Regions from separate parts of the Bradyrhizobium sp. CCBAU 53421 genome, predicted to be linked through region 1. Evidence: riboswitches for the same ligand, from Rfam matches in the RefSeq annotation. Region 1 holds a riboswitch; each other region holds the start of a gene.
What was found. Region 1 has a riboswitch for cobalamin ahead of XH92_RS37490 (ribonucleoside-diphosphate reductase subunit alpha). Riboswitches for the same ligand answer to the same signal wherever they lie in the genome.

Region 1 (3,941 bases):
GCTGCTCGAAGAAATTGGCGTGCTCGACGCCATTGAGAATCTCGACGAGCCAAGGGAGCGGATGCGCCTTGAGCTGGGTGAACCCGCCCTCCTTGGCTTCGAAGAAGCCGAAGACCGGGGCAATCCGCAGCTGGGTCAGTCGCCAGTCGGCGACATAGCGGACGTAAGTGTGGATCTGCTCAGGCCTCATGCCCTCGATCCTGCCGAGGCCGAAGGCGAGGTCGACGAAATTCTCCTCCAGCTTCACCATGGTTTTGGCGACGTCGACGATATCGTCACGGACGGAGCGCGTCACGGCGCCGGTTTCACGGTTCCATTCGTGAAACAGCTTGATAATGCCCTCACAATGCAGGCTCTCGTGGCGAACCGACCAGCTTACGATCTGTCCCATGCCGTTCATCTTGCTGTGGCGGGGGAAATTGAGCAGCATCGCGAAGCTCGCGAACAACGCCATCCCTTCGGTGAAGGCGCCGAACATCGCCAAGGTCCTGGCGACATCGGCTACTGTGTCGACGCCGAACTCGTGCATGTAGTCCGCCTTGGCACGCATCTCGGAATAGCCGCGAAATGCCTCGAAGTCGGTCTTGGGCATGCCGAGCGTTTTGAGCAGCAGCGCATAGGCGTCGATGTGGACCGTCTCCATATTGGTGAAGGCCGCCATCATCATCTGGATGGTGAGCGGCTGGAAGATCGGGATGTAGCGCCTAAGATAGTTATCGCCGACTTCGATGTCCGATTGAGTGAAGAAACGGAAGATCTGAGTGAGCAGCGCGCTCGCTGTCGGTAACGTGGTCCGACGCCCAATCTTTCAGGTCGGCACCAAGCGGCACTTCCTCGCCCATCCAATGGGTCTACTGCTGGCGCTTCCAGAACTCGTAAGCCCAGGCGTAGCGATCGACGTCATAGCTGCCAGTCGAGTCGAGGAGGCCGACGCGCCGTTTGCCGATCAGTGTGCGTGGATCGACGGATGAGAGATCGATCACTGACATGCGAGGCACTCCTCATAGTCAGCGCGCCGCTGCGCCGGCTGCGGCCGCGCCGCCTTGTCGCCGTCAGCGATGTTGCCGGCGAACGCCGCCCGCGAGATCGATTTTGAACGGCAGTAGTAGAGGCTCTTCACCCCGCGCTTCCATGCCGTCCAATGCAGCATGTGGAGGTCCCACTTATCGACGTCAGCCGGCAGATAGAGGTTAATCGACTGACTCTGACAAATGAACGCGGCGCGGTCGGCGGCTAGCTCGACGATCCAGCGCTGGTCGATTTCGAAGGCGGTGCGAAAGACCGCTTTCTCGTGCTCCGACAGGATGTCGAGATGAGCGACGGAACCCTCGTGCGCGATGATCGACTGCCAAGTTGCCGAAGTATCTGCGCCCTTGGCGGCCAGCAGCTTGGCGAGATGCGGATTCCGCACCGAGATGGCACCGGACAAGGTCTTATGGGTGTAGATGTTGGCCGGAATCGGCTCGACGCAAGCGCTGGTCCCGCCGCAGATGATGCTGATCGAGGCGGTTGGCGCGATCGCGATCTTATGGCTGAAGCGCGCCATCACACCGCGTTCCAGTGCATCCGGGCACGGCCCACGCTCGCGCGCGAGCGTCACGGATGCCGCGTCGGCATCGCGACGGATTTTCCGGAACATGTTCAGATTGAACGACTTGGCCACGACACTTTCCATCGGAATGCCCTTGGACTGCAGGAACGAATGGAAACCCATGACGCCGAGGCCGACGGAGCGCTCACGCAAGGCGGCGTAGCGGGCACGCTTCATGCCGTCCGGCGCCACCGTGATGAAGTGGGTCAGCACGTTGTCGAGGAAGCGCATGACGTCCTCGATGAAGCTTGGCTTCTCATTCCACTGGTCCCAGGTCTCGAGGTTGAGCGACGACAGGCAGCACACCGCGGTGCGGTCCTCGTCGCGATGATCGATGCCGGTCGGCAGGGTAATTTCGCTGCACAGGTTGGAGGTAGAGACCTTGAGGCCGAGCTCGCGCTGGTGCTTGGGGAGCGACCGGTTGACGGTGTCAATAAACAACAGATAAGGCTCGCCGGTCTGAAGCCGGTTCTCCAGGATGCGTTGCCACAGCTGCCGGGCGTCGATCTCGCGGATGACATCGTTGGTCTTCGGGCTGCGCAGAGCGAACGCGGTGCCGGCGCCCACGGCACGCATGAACGCGTCGGTAACGCTGATCCCGTGGTGCAGGTTGAGACTCTTGCGGTTGAAGTCGCCGGACGCCTTGCGGATCTCGAGGAACTCCTCGATCTCGGGATGGTGGATATCGAGATAGACCGCCGCAGAGCCGCGCCGCAACGAGCCCTGGCTGATCGCCAATGTCAGGCCGTCCATGACGTGGATGAACGGGATGATACCTGAGGTAACGCCGCCCTTCACCTTCTCGCCGATCGAGCGAACGTTGCCCCAGTAGGTGCCGATGCCGCCGCCGTTAGAGGCAAGCCAGACATTCTCGTTCCAGGTGTCGACGATGCCTTCGAGCGAGTCCGACACCGAGTTAAGGAAGCATGAGATCGGCAGACCGCGCGTGGTGCCGCCGTTGGACAGCACCGGTGTGGCCGGCATGAACCACAGCCGAGACATCGCATCATAGAGACGTTGGGCATGCGCAACATCATCCGCGAAGGCGCAAGACACCCGCGCGAACATGTCCTGGAGCAATTCGCCGGCGAGCAGATAACGGTCGGTCACCGTCAGCTTGCCGAACGGCGTCAACAGGTCGTCGCGCGTCCGATCGAGCTTGAGATCGGCCGGCCTTGGCGATGGCGCAAGGGGGCGCGGCAGCGGAGCCGGCGATGGCAAGACACGACACAACTCAGGCGGGCTAGGCCTTGCCTGCGCTGGTCCCGCCCGCACATGCGACGGCTCAATGAGATGACCCTCCTGATCGAAATTGTAAGACGGCGACATCGGCAACCCCGCGATGTGAGGCGCGGGCCGCGCGGACAACTTGCGAGGAATCCGGGCAAATGTCCCCGGCTGCAAGCGACCCACCGGGGCACCCCGCCCGAGGACTTTCGTTCGGTCGCGGCAGGTCTCCTGGCTCGCGGGTCACTGCGGCCGTCGGCCTTCCCGGCGCTGTGTCGCGCCAGTGACCATGATGACAACCGCTCGCCGCTCTCAGTTGCGGGGGCAGCCCCGGAGTTGCCGTTTTGGCGCACCGGGTTCCCTCTTAGCTTCCGACCTACAAGGTGTGGGGGGCGGAAGACCGTGACTGGCTACAGATAGGCACTACTCGCCCGGACCGTCAACTGGAGAGATCGAGATTTAGAAGGCAAAAACATACCGATCGCCCGGACCACGCTATCGCCGCTGTCACTTTCGCTCCAGATGATTGGAGATGCCGTTGGGCCGCCTTTCCAGTTTCCGTCGAGTTTGCGCATAGTCGAGGAAATTCTGGCCCACGTGTCGCATTGATGCGATCTATGAAACCGCGCGTCATTGGAGAGGGAATTCGGCGGCAAGGCGCTCTTAGATTTGAATCGCAGCGCTCCCCGCTCGCGGCGACAAATGGCATCTGGACGAAGTCGTTATCCATCGTCGGCGAACAACGTCGGCTCTGGCACGCCTTCGACCAGAATGGCTTTGTTTTTCGACGTATTGATCCAGCGCCGAAGGACTCGCGCGCTGCACTGTGGTCCTTAACTGTCAGGGCTCCAGCGCAACCTGCAAGCCCTCGTCGCTTTCAACATGAACGTAACGGGGTCCAATCGGACGTCCCCTGCCGCTGGCGACGGTGACAACGTCTTCCAGAGGCGTGGCCCGTGCATCCGCCTCTGGGCGAGACAAGATCAGATCGGCATGAAACAGCCCCTCTGATTCGAGGCCGGTCGCATCCACACCTAGGGCCGCCAAGCTGGCCAAACAACTTTCAAACTCTTCAGCATCGCGAAAGCGACGCTGGATGAACGTCACGCCGGTAAGACGTTCT
Region 2 (3,941 bases), 660 kb from region 1:
AAGCTGGCACGTGGTCGCCTGGTCATGGCATCGATTGCTTCGCGGAATGGGCCGAGAGCAACGGTGCTACCCTATGACGAGCTGCGAGGGGCTCGCGGTTTGTCGCAAAAGCGTAACAGGTCAAGTCAGCGCTTCCGAACGCGTGTGCTTTGCTGCTCCTCGGAGGCGCTCAGCGTCAAGGAGCTGCGCCGCGATCTTGCTTTGTGCGACCATCGGCCGAGGCCTTTCGCGTCCTCTCTATTGCTTCCCGTTCACTTGGCTCTATCCGATCGAACCAGGAGCCTGGAGGAAAGGCCGCGATACGCTTGGCGAAGAAAGATTGCGGCTCCCAATCTTGTCCCTCGCTCTTCTCGAAAGCGATGACGCCGTTGTGGGTAAAATAATGGGGCCCTGGAATCTTACAGTTCACCAAAAGCAGAACGCGCCACAGATCCCCCCTCTCGGTCGGCTTGTCATTCGGTTTCGACACGTAATCAACTACAACGGGTTCAATGATATGGCAGCGGCCGTGCCGCAGAAGATTGCCGAGCTTGCCTTGCGCAGTCGTCACGAAATTGAAGTTGGCCGGATCATGCAGAAAGTGAAGATTTGCGTCCCTTTCGCCATCTGTGACTTCACTGGCGATCAACGAGAGCGCCAAGGCACGCCAGCCCAACTCAATCGGCTTTGCATATGTCGACGCAAGTGTAATCGTCCCGTCGGTCGCGATCTTCCAAGTGATAGCGTACTGTTCGTCTGATCTATTGTCCGGGTGCCTGGTCCATGAAAAATAGACATACTCTGTTCGGTCAATTCCTTCGGCGACTCCCCATGATCGAGGCACAAAGTGAGCCACCTTCGAGACCATGGAGATGATTTGTTCTATAGTCTCACCATCTTGCGCTCGCCACGTTGACTTGACCCTTTCGACAAGCGCGTGGTCGTTGGCGCGAACATTGTTGCTCGTCACCGCCAGCCCGGCCAGGCAGATCAGCGACCGACCGATACAGAACCAAAGCACGCGTCTTCCAGGCATTTTCTTCATTGCTTCCGGCCCATCTAGTTATCATCCACACGTCAATTCCAAAGCGGGACGTCCTCCTCAACGTGCTATGCGCAGATCGCAAGAAGTTAGCGGCAACGTGACGCGGGCGCCTGCCGATGTCCCGCACGAGCAGGCGCCGTCCCTCGATGTCACGCGCCGCTAACTTCAGTGGTCAGCCAAAGCCTCAATTTGCAATGCTGGACCTGCCCAGGAGGAGAAGCCTGGACATGCCGAGGACCTGCATTCTTCGTGCCAGGCAATAACCGGCAGTTCGCGCCAGATTTGTGCCGTCTTTGTCGACTTACCGACCTGCGCACGTTCTAATGTTACCATACAGCCTATTCGCCACGACTTCCGTGAATGATTCTTATCACGCACTGAATCTTCGACAGTGCGGGCGAATGCCTTGCTGCCGGAGTCTTGACGACAATTGGGAGCAGGTATGCCGCCATCGATCCGTGTGATCCAGGGGCGTCGCCGCTACTACGAATGTCGAGGGCGCCCAAGCCTGTTGTGCTTGGCACTTTGCGGCCTACATCAACGCGGAGCCGCCCTTCAGCGGCGAGCGATTTGGAATCGACGTTAAGGAACTTCACGGATCAAGCAGGCGGACGAGACGTGGCATTCTCCGCTCGCGCAATGTTATGGGCCGTCGTCTACCTGCTCGTCATTGCAGTCAACATTAGAGGAACTGCGCTTCCACGCAGCCGTGTCGACCGGCAAGAGGGAAGCCTCAGGTCTTGCTAGCTTCGGCTTGAATTACTGAACGCTTTCGAGAGCATCTGTCTGACGGGGTGGCTCATAAAAGGCCTTGCCATCCAGCCGAACAGACCGACAGTAAAGACGGCAGCAGCAAAGACGCCGAGGGCGCTCCAAACAGCCATTTTCATTGCGAGGCTCTCTTGTGGTTGTGGTGATTCAATATGCTTGCTTTGGCCAGTATCACCAAAACATCAGCTTGACGCCTACCAGGATTGGCTGGTCGTACATCGACATGCTCGCTGAGCACGCTGCTGGATTTAGCGCATACCTCTTGCGCCTATTCGACACTGATCCATGGTTATTGGTGGAGAGGGAGGACGCATCGAAGCGTGCTCGATGAATCGTTCGAAAGCCGGGCCGCATGAAAACGTCCAACTCGGCGTGGTACCTTCATCCTGCAGGCCGCGTCGTCTCTTCCATAGATCTGACACGCCGCCCGACGCCACGCGCCTTCGAGATGGCCATTCCGATATCTTATGATTCGAGAGTGGCGTCCACGTCGCGATCAAGAGTGGCCTTGGAACGTCATTCGCGTAAGAGGCCGCAGCACCAATTTGAGAGGTTGACGGCCGAGTTCTCTTGCCGATAATCCAAGTCGTCGAGGTTCTCCGGTTTCCATTTGATCCGGAGCTAAGAGGGAAGCCGGTGCCAATGCCGGCGCTGCCCCGCAACTGTGAGCGGCGAGCCACTGTCCAATCACTGAAGCCCGCGCGGCTTCGGGAAGGCCGGACAGCAGCAATGACCCGCGAGCCAGGAGACCTGCCCCGACAATATGTTCATCCACGGGCGGGGTGTCCCGGTGGTGCGCTAAGCAGCCGTCGCTCGGGCGACTTCTCCTGCCTGCGTCCGCCATGGCCTTTGCCCCCAACCCGGGGTTAGCGCTATGTCTCTTCTCTCACTTCCGGTTGCCACGCTCGGAACGCCGCGCATCGGTCCAAGGCGCGAGCTCAAATTTGCACTCGAAAGCTATTGGGCCGGAAGAACCAGCGAACAGCAGTTGCTCGAGGATGCGGCCGGCCTACGTGCTGCGAACTGGGCGCGCCAGAAGTCCCTCGGTGTCACCGTCATTCCGTCGAACGACTTCTCGCTGTACGATCACGTGCTCGACACCAGTGTCATGGTCGGCGCCATCCCGGAAGTCTACGCCTCGAAAGCCGAGCCCGTTTCCCTCAAGACGTATTTCGCCATGGCACGCGGTTCACAATACGACAGCCGGGGTGCGAGTTGCGGCCACGGATCTCGCGGCGATGGCGCACCCGCGCAGGAGATGACCAAGTGGTTCGACACCAACTACCATTACATGGTCCCGGAATTTCACCGCGGACAGACTTTCAGGCTGTCCTCTCGCAAGCCTATCGAGGAGTATGAGGAAGCCAAGGCCCTTGGCTTTCAGACTCGCCCTGTCCTGATCGGCCCGGTCACATTCCTAAAGCTAGGCAAGAGTGCTGATCCTGCGTTCCAGCCACTGTCACTACTGGATGACCTGCTACAGGTTTATATCGAGGTTCTGCAGGAATTGGCCAAACGTGGGGCAAATTGGGTTCAGTTCGACGAGCCCTGCCTGGTTCTTGATCTGGATGAGGAATCAAGAAAATCCTTGCTACATGCCTATGACCGGCTCGCCAAGGAAGGGCCGGCCATCAAGATCATGGTCGCCAGCTATTTCGGTGGCCTCGGCGACAATCTTCCCACCGCCTTGCGCCTGCCTGTCGCCGGGCTGCACGTCGACCTGGTTCGGGCGCCAGCGTTATTGGGCCAGATCATTACCGCCAAGCGAAGTGATCTTGTCGTGTCACTCGGCGCGATAGACGGCCGCAATGTGTGGCGAACGAATTTGTCGGCACTGCGCCAGCGGCTCGATCCCGCTATCGCGAAGCTCGGCAAGGATCGCATACAAATCGCTCCCTCCTGTTCGCTGCTTCACGTGCCGGTCGATGTTGAACTCGAGACGGAGCTCGCTTCAGACGTCAAGAGTTGGCTTGCATTCTCGGTTCAGAAGATTCGCGACCTTGCGACCTTGGCGCGCGCTCTTGCGGGTGATCAGAATGTTGCCGGCGCTCTTGCGGAATCGGAGCGCGTCACCACCAATCGTGGGACTTCGCCAAAGATCCAAGATGCCGGTGTCGCCGTCCGGATGAGAGCGATGAACCAGACC
Region 3 (3,941 bases), 1.9 Mb from region 1:
TCCGGATCTCGCCGTCGGACGGAATCAGCCCGGCCAACGCACGCAGCAGCGTGGTCTTGCCGGCGCCGTTCGGCCCGACCAGCGCGACCAGATGACCGGCTGCCAGCGACAGCGAGACATCGTGCAGCACCTTGCGGCTGCCGAGCGAGGCGTTGAGCGCGGTGGCGGAGAGCAGCGTCATGCCACGCCTCCGCCGAGCGCGCGGCGTTCGCGCATGATGAGGTAAAGGAAGAACGGCACGCCGATGATCGAGGTCAGCACGCCGACCTTGATGTCCGAGGTCTGGGGGATGATGCGCACCGCGATATCGGCCGCGAGCAGCAGTGCCGAACCGGCGAGCGCGCTCGGCACCAGGAGCCGCGCCGGATCGTGACCGATCAGAGGACGCATCAGATGCGGCGCGACGAGGCCGATGAAGCCGATCGTGCCGGTCACCGCCACCGCGCCGCCGACGCCGAGCGCAACACCCGTGATCACGAGGAGCCGCAGCCGCCCGACATCGACGCCGAGGCTCTGCGCGGCTTCCTCACCGAGCGTCAGCGCGCGGAACGCGCTCGCCTGGCTGAGCAGGACGGCAGCACCCGCGATGATGAAGGGCAGCGCCAGCGCCACGTGCTGGAAGCTGCGGTCTTCCAGCGAGCCGAGCAGCCAGAATGCGATCTCCAGCACCACGAAGGGATTGCTGGAGAGATTCATCACCAGCGCCGTCGCAGCCCCGGCAAAGCTCGAGATCGCAAGCCCGGCGAGGATCAGGATCAACAGCCCGGCATTGCGGCCGGCGATCGCGAGCAGCGCGAACACCGAGCCGAACGCGGCGATGATCGCCACCACCGGCAGTGCGTAGGAGCGGACATCGGCAAGGCCAAGCGCGATCACCAGCACCGCGCCGAATGCCGCCGATTGCGGCGCGCCGAACAGCGACGGCGAGGCCAGCGGATTGCGCAGCAGGCCCTGCAGCGCCGCGCCTGACAGCCCGAGGATACCGCCGATCGCGAACGCCAGGATGGTGCGCGGCAGCCGGATCTCGCGCACGATCACCTGCGCCACGTCGCTGCCGCCGCCGAACAGCGCCTCGATCACCGCAAGCGGCGACAGCCGCACCGGCCCGACGCCGAGCGAGATCACGCACAGCAGGACCACGAGCGCGAGCAGCGCCGCGGTGGCGCTCCACCGGCGCCGCGCCGCGACCTCGGCCGCCAAGGCAAAATCCCGCACGCTCATCCAATCCATGCTCTTACAGCGATCGCCGTGGCAGACAAGCGACACCCGACAAAAACCGTGGTCCCCCTGGCCGCCGCCCGACCGCCGCCGGATTGACTTTGCCGACCGGCCGAACCCTAGATGACCATGACGGTTCTTTCATGAGATGAAAAGGGAATGCGGTGCGGGGAGACTTCCCCAATGCCGCGGCTGCCCCCGCAACTGTATGCGGTGAATCCTTCGTCACAGGCCACTGGGAATCTCGGTCCTGGGAAGGCGACGAAGGGTAACGACCCGCGAGCCAGGAGACCTGCCGTCAGCCGTGGTCACACGCGAAGATGCCGGTCGGGGAGTACAGGCATGAGCTTCACCTGATGCTGCAAGCACGATGGTGAGACTGGTTCGCGGTGACGTGCCACTGACGTCACCGAGGTCTCGCTTCATGTTCTCCCTCCCTCCGCATCGGCGCCGCCGCGCGCTTCTGCTCGCGTCGACGATGATCGCGCCGACAATCATCATCTCCACCGCGCGGGCGCAGCAGGCGCCCTCTCCCGATCAGCTGCCGGCCATCGAAGTCACCCGGCCGAACGACCAGAATTTCACCCGCGCCAGGCCGGCCGCTGACGAGGCGCCGGCGCCGCGCCGCCCGGCGCCGGGCACCCCGCAAGGCAACAATGTAGGCAGCGGAGCCGGATCGAACACGACAGGGACTGGAGCAGCCTCCGGAACTGGCGGCACTGGCGGCGGCCGCCAGTTCGCCGGCATCGTCGGCTCCTCCTCGGCCGTGATCACCGCCGACGACATCGCGCATTCGCCATCGCAATCGCTGCCCGAGATTCTCGCGCAGGTGCCGGGCGTCCAGCTGCAATCGCTCTATGGCGGCCCGAACGGCGCCAAAACCTCGGTCGACCTGCGCGGCTTCGGCGCATTCGCCTCCGACAACACCCTGTTCCTGCTCAACGGCCGCCGCCTCAACGACGTCGACAAGGCCGGCTTCGATCTCACCACGATCCCGCTGGATTCGATCGAGCGCATCGAGATCACCCGCGGCAACACCGGCGCGGTGCTCTATGGCGACAATGCGGTCGGCGGCGTGGTCAACATCATCACCAAGACCGGCGCCGGCGGTCCGCCGGCCACGATGCGCGCCGAAGGTGGCTTTGGCTCGTTCAACACCCGCATGGCCGCGGTGTCCGCGGCGCTCAATTCCGGCCCGTGGTCGACCTCGTTCTACGGCAACGGCATCAAGTCCGACGGCTACCGCGTCAACAATGCGCTCGACCAGCGCAACGCCGTCGGCAACGTCAACTACACGACATCCGATCTCACCGCCTTCCTCACCGTCACCGGCAGCGACCAGAAGCTCGGCCTGCCCGGCGGGCGCCTAGTCGATCCGTCGATCGGCGTCAACGAGCTGCTCACCGATCGCAGAGGCGCGGCAACGCCGTTCGACTATGCCAATCAGCAGACCGCCAGCGTCACCGCCGGCTTCACCAAGACGCTGATCAACGGCGTCGACCTCATCGTCGACGGCGGCTGGCGGCAGCGCGAGACGCAAAGCGGTTTCTTCGGCACCGTGCCGACCATCAACTTCGCCTCGACCTACAATGACGCGGCGCTCGAAACCTGGTCAATCACGCCACGCCTCAGCGTCAAGAACGTCATGCTCGGCATGCCGTCGACGATCCTGACCGGCATCGACCATTACGATTCGACCTTCCGCGAGGCGCGCGGCGCCTATCGGGGCGTCGATCCCTATCACATCTACAATATCGAGCAGCAGACCGTGGCCGGATACTGGCAGCATACGCTGGGCCTGCTGCCGACGACCGATTTCTCTTACGGTGCGCGCGTGCAAAACACGAGCGTCTCGGCGCGCGATCGATACGATCCGAATGCGCCGTTTGCCTTCGACACGCAGGCGGCACCGCTCGACAGCAACGAGACCCAATACGCACTGCATGTCGGCGCCGAGCATCGCTTCACCGACACCTTCTCGGTGTTCGGCCGTGCCGCGCGCGCCTTCCGCACGCCCGACGTCGACGAGCGCGTGGCATCAGGGCCGGCGTTCGATCCCGTGACCTTCGCCCCGATCCCGCAGAACTTCCAGCTCAAGACCCAGACGTCGCAGGACGTCGAGGGCGGCTTCCGGGTCAGGACCAATCTGTTTCAGGTGCAGACCAGCGTCTATCTGATGGATCTGGAGAACGAGATCCATTTCAACCCGGTGCTGTTCTACAACGTCAACCTCGATCCCACCCGCCGCTACGGCAGCGAGACCAGCGCCTCGCTCCGGGTGAGCGACAGCGTCACCCTGCGCGGCGGCATGGCGATCACCCGCGCGGTGTTCCGCGAAGGCATCTGGGCCGGCAACGACGTGCCGCTGGTGTCGCGCACCACCGGCAATCTCGGCGTGACCTGGAATATCTGGCAGAACTATCTGGTGTTCGACGCCACGGTGCGGGCCTGGAGCTCGCGCATCATGGACAACGACCAGGCCAACACCCAGAGCAAAATTCCCGGCAACGCCACCGCCGATATCAAGCTGAGCGGGCAATATGACCGCTTCTTCTGGTCGCTCAGCGTGAACAATCTGTTCGACGCGCTCTACTACGACTACGCGATCGCGAGCTCGTTCACGGCCGGCCGCTTCTCGGCCTATCCGCTGCCCGGCCGCACCTACATGGTCAAGGCCGGCGCGACGTTCTAGAGCATGATTGGCGCGGCGGACGTGACCCGCC
Region 4 (3,941 bases), 1.9 Mb from region 1:
GACCAACCTCGCATCACCCGGGATGGCTTCGCCCGGACGTACCATCACGAGATCGACGCCGGGCTCGAGCTTCAGAGGATCGAGATCGTCGAAATTGGCGATCCGCGACAGCGCCAAAAACGCGATCTTGCACTGGCCGGGCCTGCGCGCCTCGCCCAGCCCAAGCGCATCTTCGGCCGGGAGCTCACCGGCGCGGGCGAACCACGGCAGCACGCCAAAGCCGTGCCACGCGGTGCGCGCCTCGATCAGGCGGTAGCCGTCGTCGAACAGCGAGGGATCACCGCGGAATTTGTTGATGACGAAGCCGTGGATCATCGCGGCATCATCGGGGTCGATCACCGTCTTGATGCCGACGAGCTGCGCGATCACGCCGCCGCGGTCGATGTCGCCAACCAGCACCACGGGCACGTCGGCCCTCCGCGCAAAGCCCATATTGGCGATATCGGACTGGCGCAGATTGACCTCGGCGGGGCTGCCGGCGCCTTCGACCAGCACGAGGTCGGCGCGCGCCTTCAGGCGCGCAAAGCTCTCCAGCACCGCGCCCATCAGCGATGGTTTCATGCCCGCATATTCGCGCGCGCGGGCGGTCGCAATCCGCTTGCCGTGCACGATGACCTGCGCGCCGACATCGGTTTCCGGCTTCAGCAGCACCGGGTTCATGTCGGTATGCGGCTCGACGCCGGCAGCGAGCGCCTGCAGCGCCTGCGCGCGCCCGATCTCGCCGCCGTCGACGGTCACGGCGGCATTATTCGACATGTTCTGCGGCTTGAACGGCAGCACGCGCAGGCCGCGTCGTCTCGCGGCACGCGCGAGGCCGGCGACGATGAGCGACTTGCCCACATCCGAACCGGCTCCCTGAATCATCAATGCGCGCGCCATGGTGATGTCTATCAGAACTCGACGCCCGGTTGCGCCTTGATGCCGGAGCGGAAGGGGTGCTTCACCAGCGTCATCTCGGTGACCAGATCGGCGATCTCGATCAACTCGTCCTTGGCGTTACGCCCAGTGAGCACGACATGCGTCATCGGCGGCTTCGAATTGGTCAGGAAGTCGACAACATCGGCGATCGCCAGATAGTCGTAGCGCAGCGCGATGTTGATCTCGTCGAGCACGACCATCCGCAAGCTCGGATCCGCGATCAGCTGCTTGGCTTTTTCCCAGCCGGCTTGCGCTGCCGCGATATCGCGGGCGCGATCCTGCGTCTCCCAGGTAAAACCTTCGCCCATCGCATGGAATTGACAGAGATCGCCGAAATGCCCGGTGAGCAGGCGGCGCTCGCCGGTATCCCAGGCGCCCTTGATGAACTGTACCACCGCGCAGGGAAAGCCGTGCGCGACGCAGCGCACGATCATGCCGAAGGCGGAGGAGGATTTTCCTTTACCGGCGCCGGTATGAACGATGATCAGGCCCTTGTCACCGCTCTTGGTCGCCATGATCTTGTCGCGGGCGACCTTCTTTTTCGCCATCTTGGCCGCATGGCGCGCATCCAATGAAGGGTCGGTGCCAACGGCGCCGTCTTCAGCGTCGTTTCCATCAGAAATCATCACGTTCCTTCGGCTTGACAAGTGCGAGGCTTGGACGAATGGTGGGCCCGCGTTGGTTCCTGTCCTACGACAGGCGAAGAGGGAATGCGATAGGGCTCTGACCGCAAGGTTTGCCCGAAGCGTAGCCGCCCCCGCGACCGTGACCGGAGAGATGCCCAAGCCACTGATTCCCTGATGGAGTCGGGAAGGTGGGCATCAAGGGAGAAATCCCGCTCCGCAAGCCGGGAGACCTGCCGACGCAGTGTGTTTGAGACCGGCGGACGGGGTGTTCCGCGACGGGGAACGGGCCTGTTCACGTCAGGTTCGTGTGCCTCATCGCTTCCCGCAGTCAATCCAGGAAGGGCGATGAGCGTTACACTTCATGTCTGCATCACCTGCCGCGCCGGCCAGACGCTGGCCGAAGGCGAGACCGCGCCCGGTGCGCGCCTGCATGCCGCAATTGTCGACGCCGGCGTGCCCGATAGCGTCAATCTGGTTCCCGTCGAATGCTTGTCGGCCTGTAGCCAGGGCTGCTCGGTCGCGCTCAGTGCGCCGGGGCGGTGGTCCTATGTCTACGGCCGCCTCTCCGCCGATCATGCCAGGGATGTGATTGCCGGCGCTACCGCCTATGCCGCGGCGCCTGACGGCATCGTGCCGTGGCGCAGCCGTCCCGAAATCTTCCGCAAGCAGTCGCTTGCCCGCATTCCACCTCTTCCCGTCGTGCCGGAGGCCGCAGAATGACCACGCTCGCCAAGGTTCCGGTCACCGTCGTGACCGGCTTTCTCGGGTCCGGCAAGACGACGCTGATCCAGCATCTGATCCGCAATGCCAACGGCAAGAAGCTCGCGGTGCTGGTGAACGAATTCGGTAGCGAAGGCGTCGACGGCGAGATCCTGAAGTCGTGTGCGGATGCCAATTGCCCGACCGAGAACATCGTCGAGCTCGCCAATGGCTGCATCTGCTGCACCGTCGCCGACGATTTCATCCCGGCGATGGAGCAGCTGCTCGCACGCCCGGTGAAGCCCGATCACATCGTGATCGAGACATCCGGCCTCGCGCTGCCAAAGCCGCTGCTGAAAGCGTTCGACTGGCCGGAGATTCGTTCGCGGATCACGGTCGACGGCGTGGTCGCGTTGGCCGACGCCGAGGCCGTCGCCGCCGGGCGCTTTGCGCCTGATCCCGCGGCGGTCGACGCCCAGCGCGCGGCTGATGACAATATCGATCACGAGACGCCGCTGTCGGAGGTGTTCGAGGACCAGATCGCCTGCGCCGATATCGTGCTGCTGACCAAGGCCGATCTCGCGGGTGCCCAAGGGATCAGTGCGGCCAAGGCCGTGATCGCGGCGGAGATGCCGCGCGAGGTGCCGATGCTGCCCGTCGTCGACGGCGCGATCGACGCCCGCGTGATCCTGGGCCTCGAGGCTGCGGCAGAGGATGACCTCGCATCGCGCCCCTCGCACCATGACGGTGAGGATGAGCACGAGCACAATGATTTCAATTCCGTGGTGATCGACCTTCCCGAGGTCTCGGACGTCGATGCGCTGGTCGCATCGATCAAGGGACTGGCACGCGAACAGAACGTGCTGCGCGCCAAGGGCTACATCGCGGTCGAAGGCAAGCCGATGCGGCTATTGGTGCAATCGGTCGGCGAGCGCGTCAGGCATCAATTCGACATGCCCTGGGGCGTGCGGGCAAGGCAGTCAAAGCTCGTCGTGATCGGCGAACACGGCGATATCGACGAAGCTGCGATCAGGGCTCGGCTTGGTGTCTGATGCACGTCGTCTTCCGCGAGAGCCGCGGCCTTGAGGAGACCGCGACGCCAAGGGACCTCGGCCAGGATCCGGCCGATCTCGTGGTGTTGTCGTTTTCCGACAGTGATCTCGCGGCGTTCGCGGCCGGCTGGCGGCGAGGCCGCGCCGCTTTGCCGTCGCTGCGGCTCGCCAATCTCGCGGAGCTGCGCCATCCGCTGTCGGTCGACACCTATATCGAACGGACGCTGTCGCACGCGCGCGGCATCCTGGTGCGGCTGATCGGTGGCGAACCTTATTGGTCATACGGGCTGGCCGCGGTGCATCGGCTGGCGAAGGAACGCGGCATCGCCCTGGTGGTGCTGCCGGCCGACGGCCGCGACGATTTGCGGCTCGATGAATTCTCGACCTTGCCGGTCTCGACGCTGCGTCGGCTGAAGGTGCTGTGCGACAAGGGCGGCCCCGTCGCCGCGCAGGCCGTGATCGCGCAACTGGCGCTGGCGTCCGGACTTTATGCCGGACCTGTCGTCGGCGAGATCGATCTTCCGGAGATCGGCGTCTACGATTCCCGGCGCGGTGCCGTCGCGGCGCTGCCCGCAGCGGATGGCCGGCCGCTTGTGCTGGTGACCTTCTATCGCTCCTATCTCGCGGCCGGCGACATGGCGCCGGT

Region 2: another riboswitch for cobalamin. It lies ahead of metE (5-methyltetrahydropteroyltriglutamate--homocysteine S-methyltransferase); the one in region 1 lies ahead of XH92_RS37490 (ribonucleoside-diphosphate reductase subunit alpha).
Region 3: another riboswitch for cobalamin. It lies ahead of XH92_RS03370 (TonB-dependent receptor); the one in region 1 lies ahead of XH92_RS37490 (ribonucleoside-diphosphate reductase subunit alpha).
Region 4: another riboswitch for cobalamin. It lies ahead of XH92_RS29350 (DUF1636 domain-containing protein); the one in region 1 lies ahead of XH92_RS37490 (ribonucleoside-diphosphate reductase subunit alpha).

The regions. Positions count from the first base shown of each region.
Region 1 is NZ_CP030047.1:8,072,560-8,076,500, forward strand. Features, by position in the region: gene XH92_RS37485 (ribonucleotide-diphosphate reductase subunit beta) at 1-805, opposite strand, end outside; gene XH92_RS43455 (hypothetical protein) at 852-989, opposite strand; gene XH92_RS37490 (ribonucleoside-diphosphate reductase subunit alpha) at 980-2,812, opposite strand; cobalamin riboswitch at 3,022-3,238, opposite strand; gene XH92_RS37495 (class I SAM-dependent methyltransferase) at 3,659-3,941, opposite strand, start outside.
Region 2 is NZ_CP030047.1:7,413,666-7,417,606, reverse strand. Features, by position in the region: gene XH92_RS34770 (nodulate formation efficiency C protein) at 176-1,024, opposite strand; cobalamin riboswitch at 2,371-2,568, shown strand; gene metE (5-methyltetrahydropteroyltriglutamate--homocysteine S-methyltransferase) at 2,670-3,941, shown strand, end outside.
Region 3 is NZ_CP030047.1:751,770-755,710, reverse strand. Features, by position in the region: gene XH92_RS03380 (ABC transporter ATP-binding protein) at 1-181, opposite strand, end outside; gene XH92_RS03375 (iron ABC transporter permease) at 178-1,221, opposite strand; cobalamin riboswitch at 1,335-1,533, shown strand; gene XH92_RS03370 (TonB-dependent receptor) at 1,697-3,910, shown strand.
Region 4 is NZ_CP030047.1:6,180,294-6,184,234, reverse strand. Features, by position in the region: gene XH92_RS29360 (cobyric acid synthase) at 1-879, opposite strand, end outside; gene cobO (cob(I)yrinic acid a,c-diamide adenosyltransferase) at 891-1,544, opposite strand; cobalamin riboswitch at 1,581-1,797, shown strand; gene XH92_RS29350 (DUF1636 domain-containing protein) at 1,890-2,264, shown strand; gene cobW (cobalamin biosynthesis protein CobW) at 2,261-3,295, shown strand; gene cobN (cobaltochelatase subunit CobN) at 3,295-3,941, shown strand, end outside.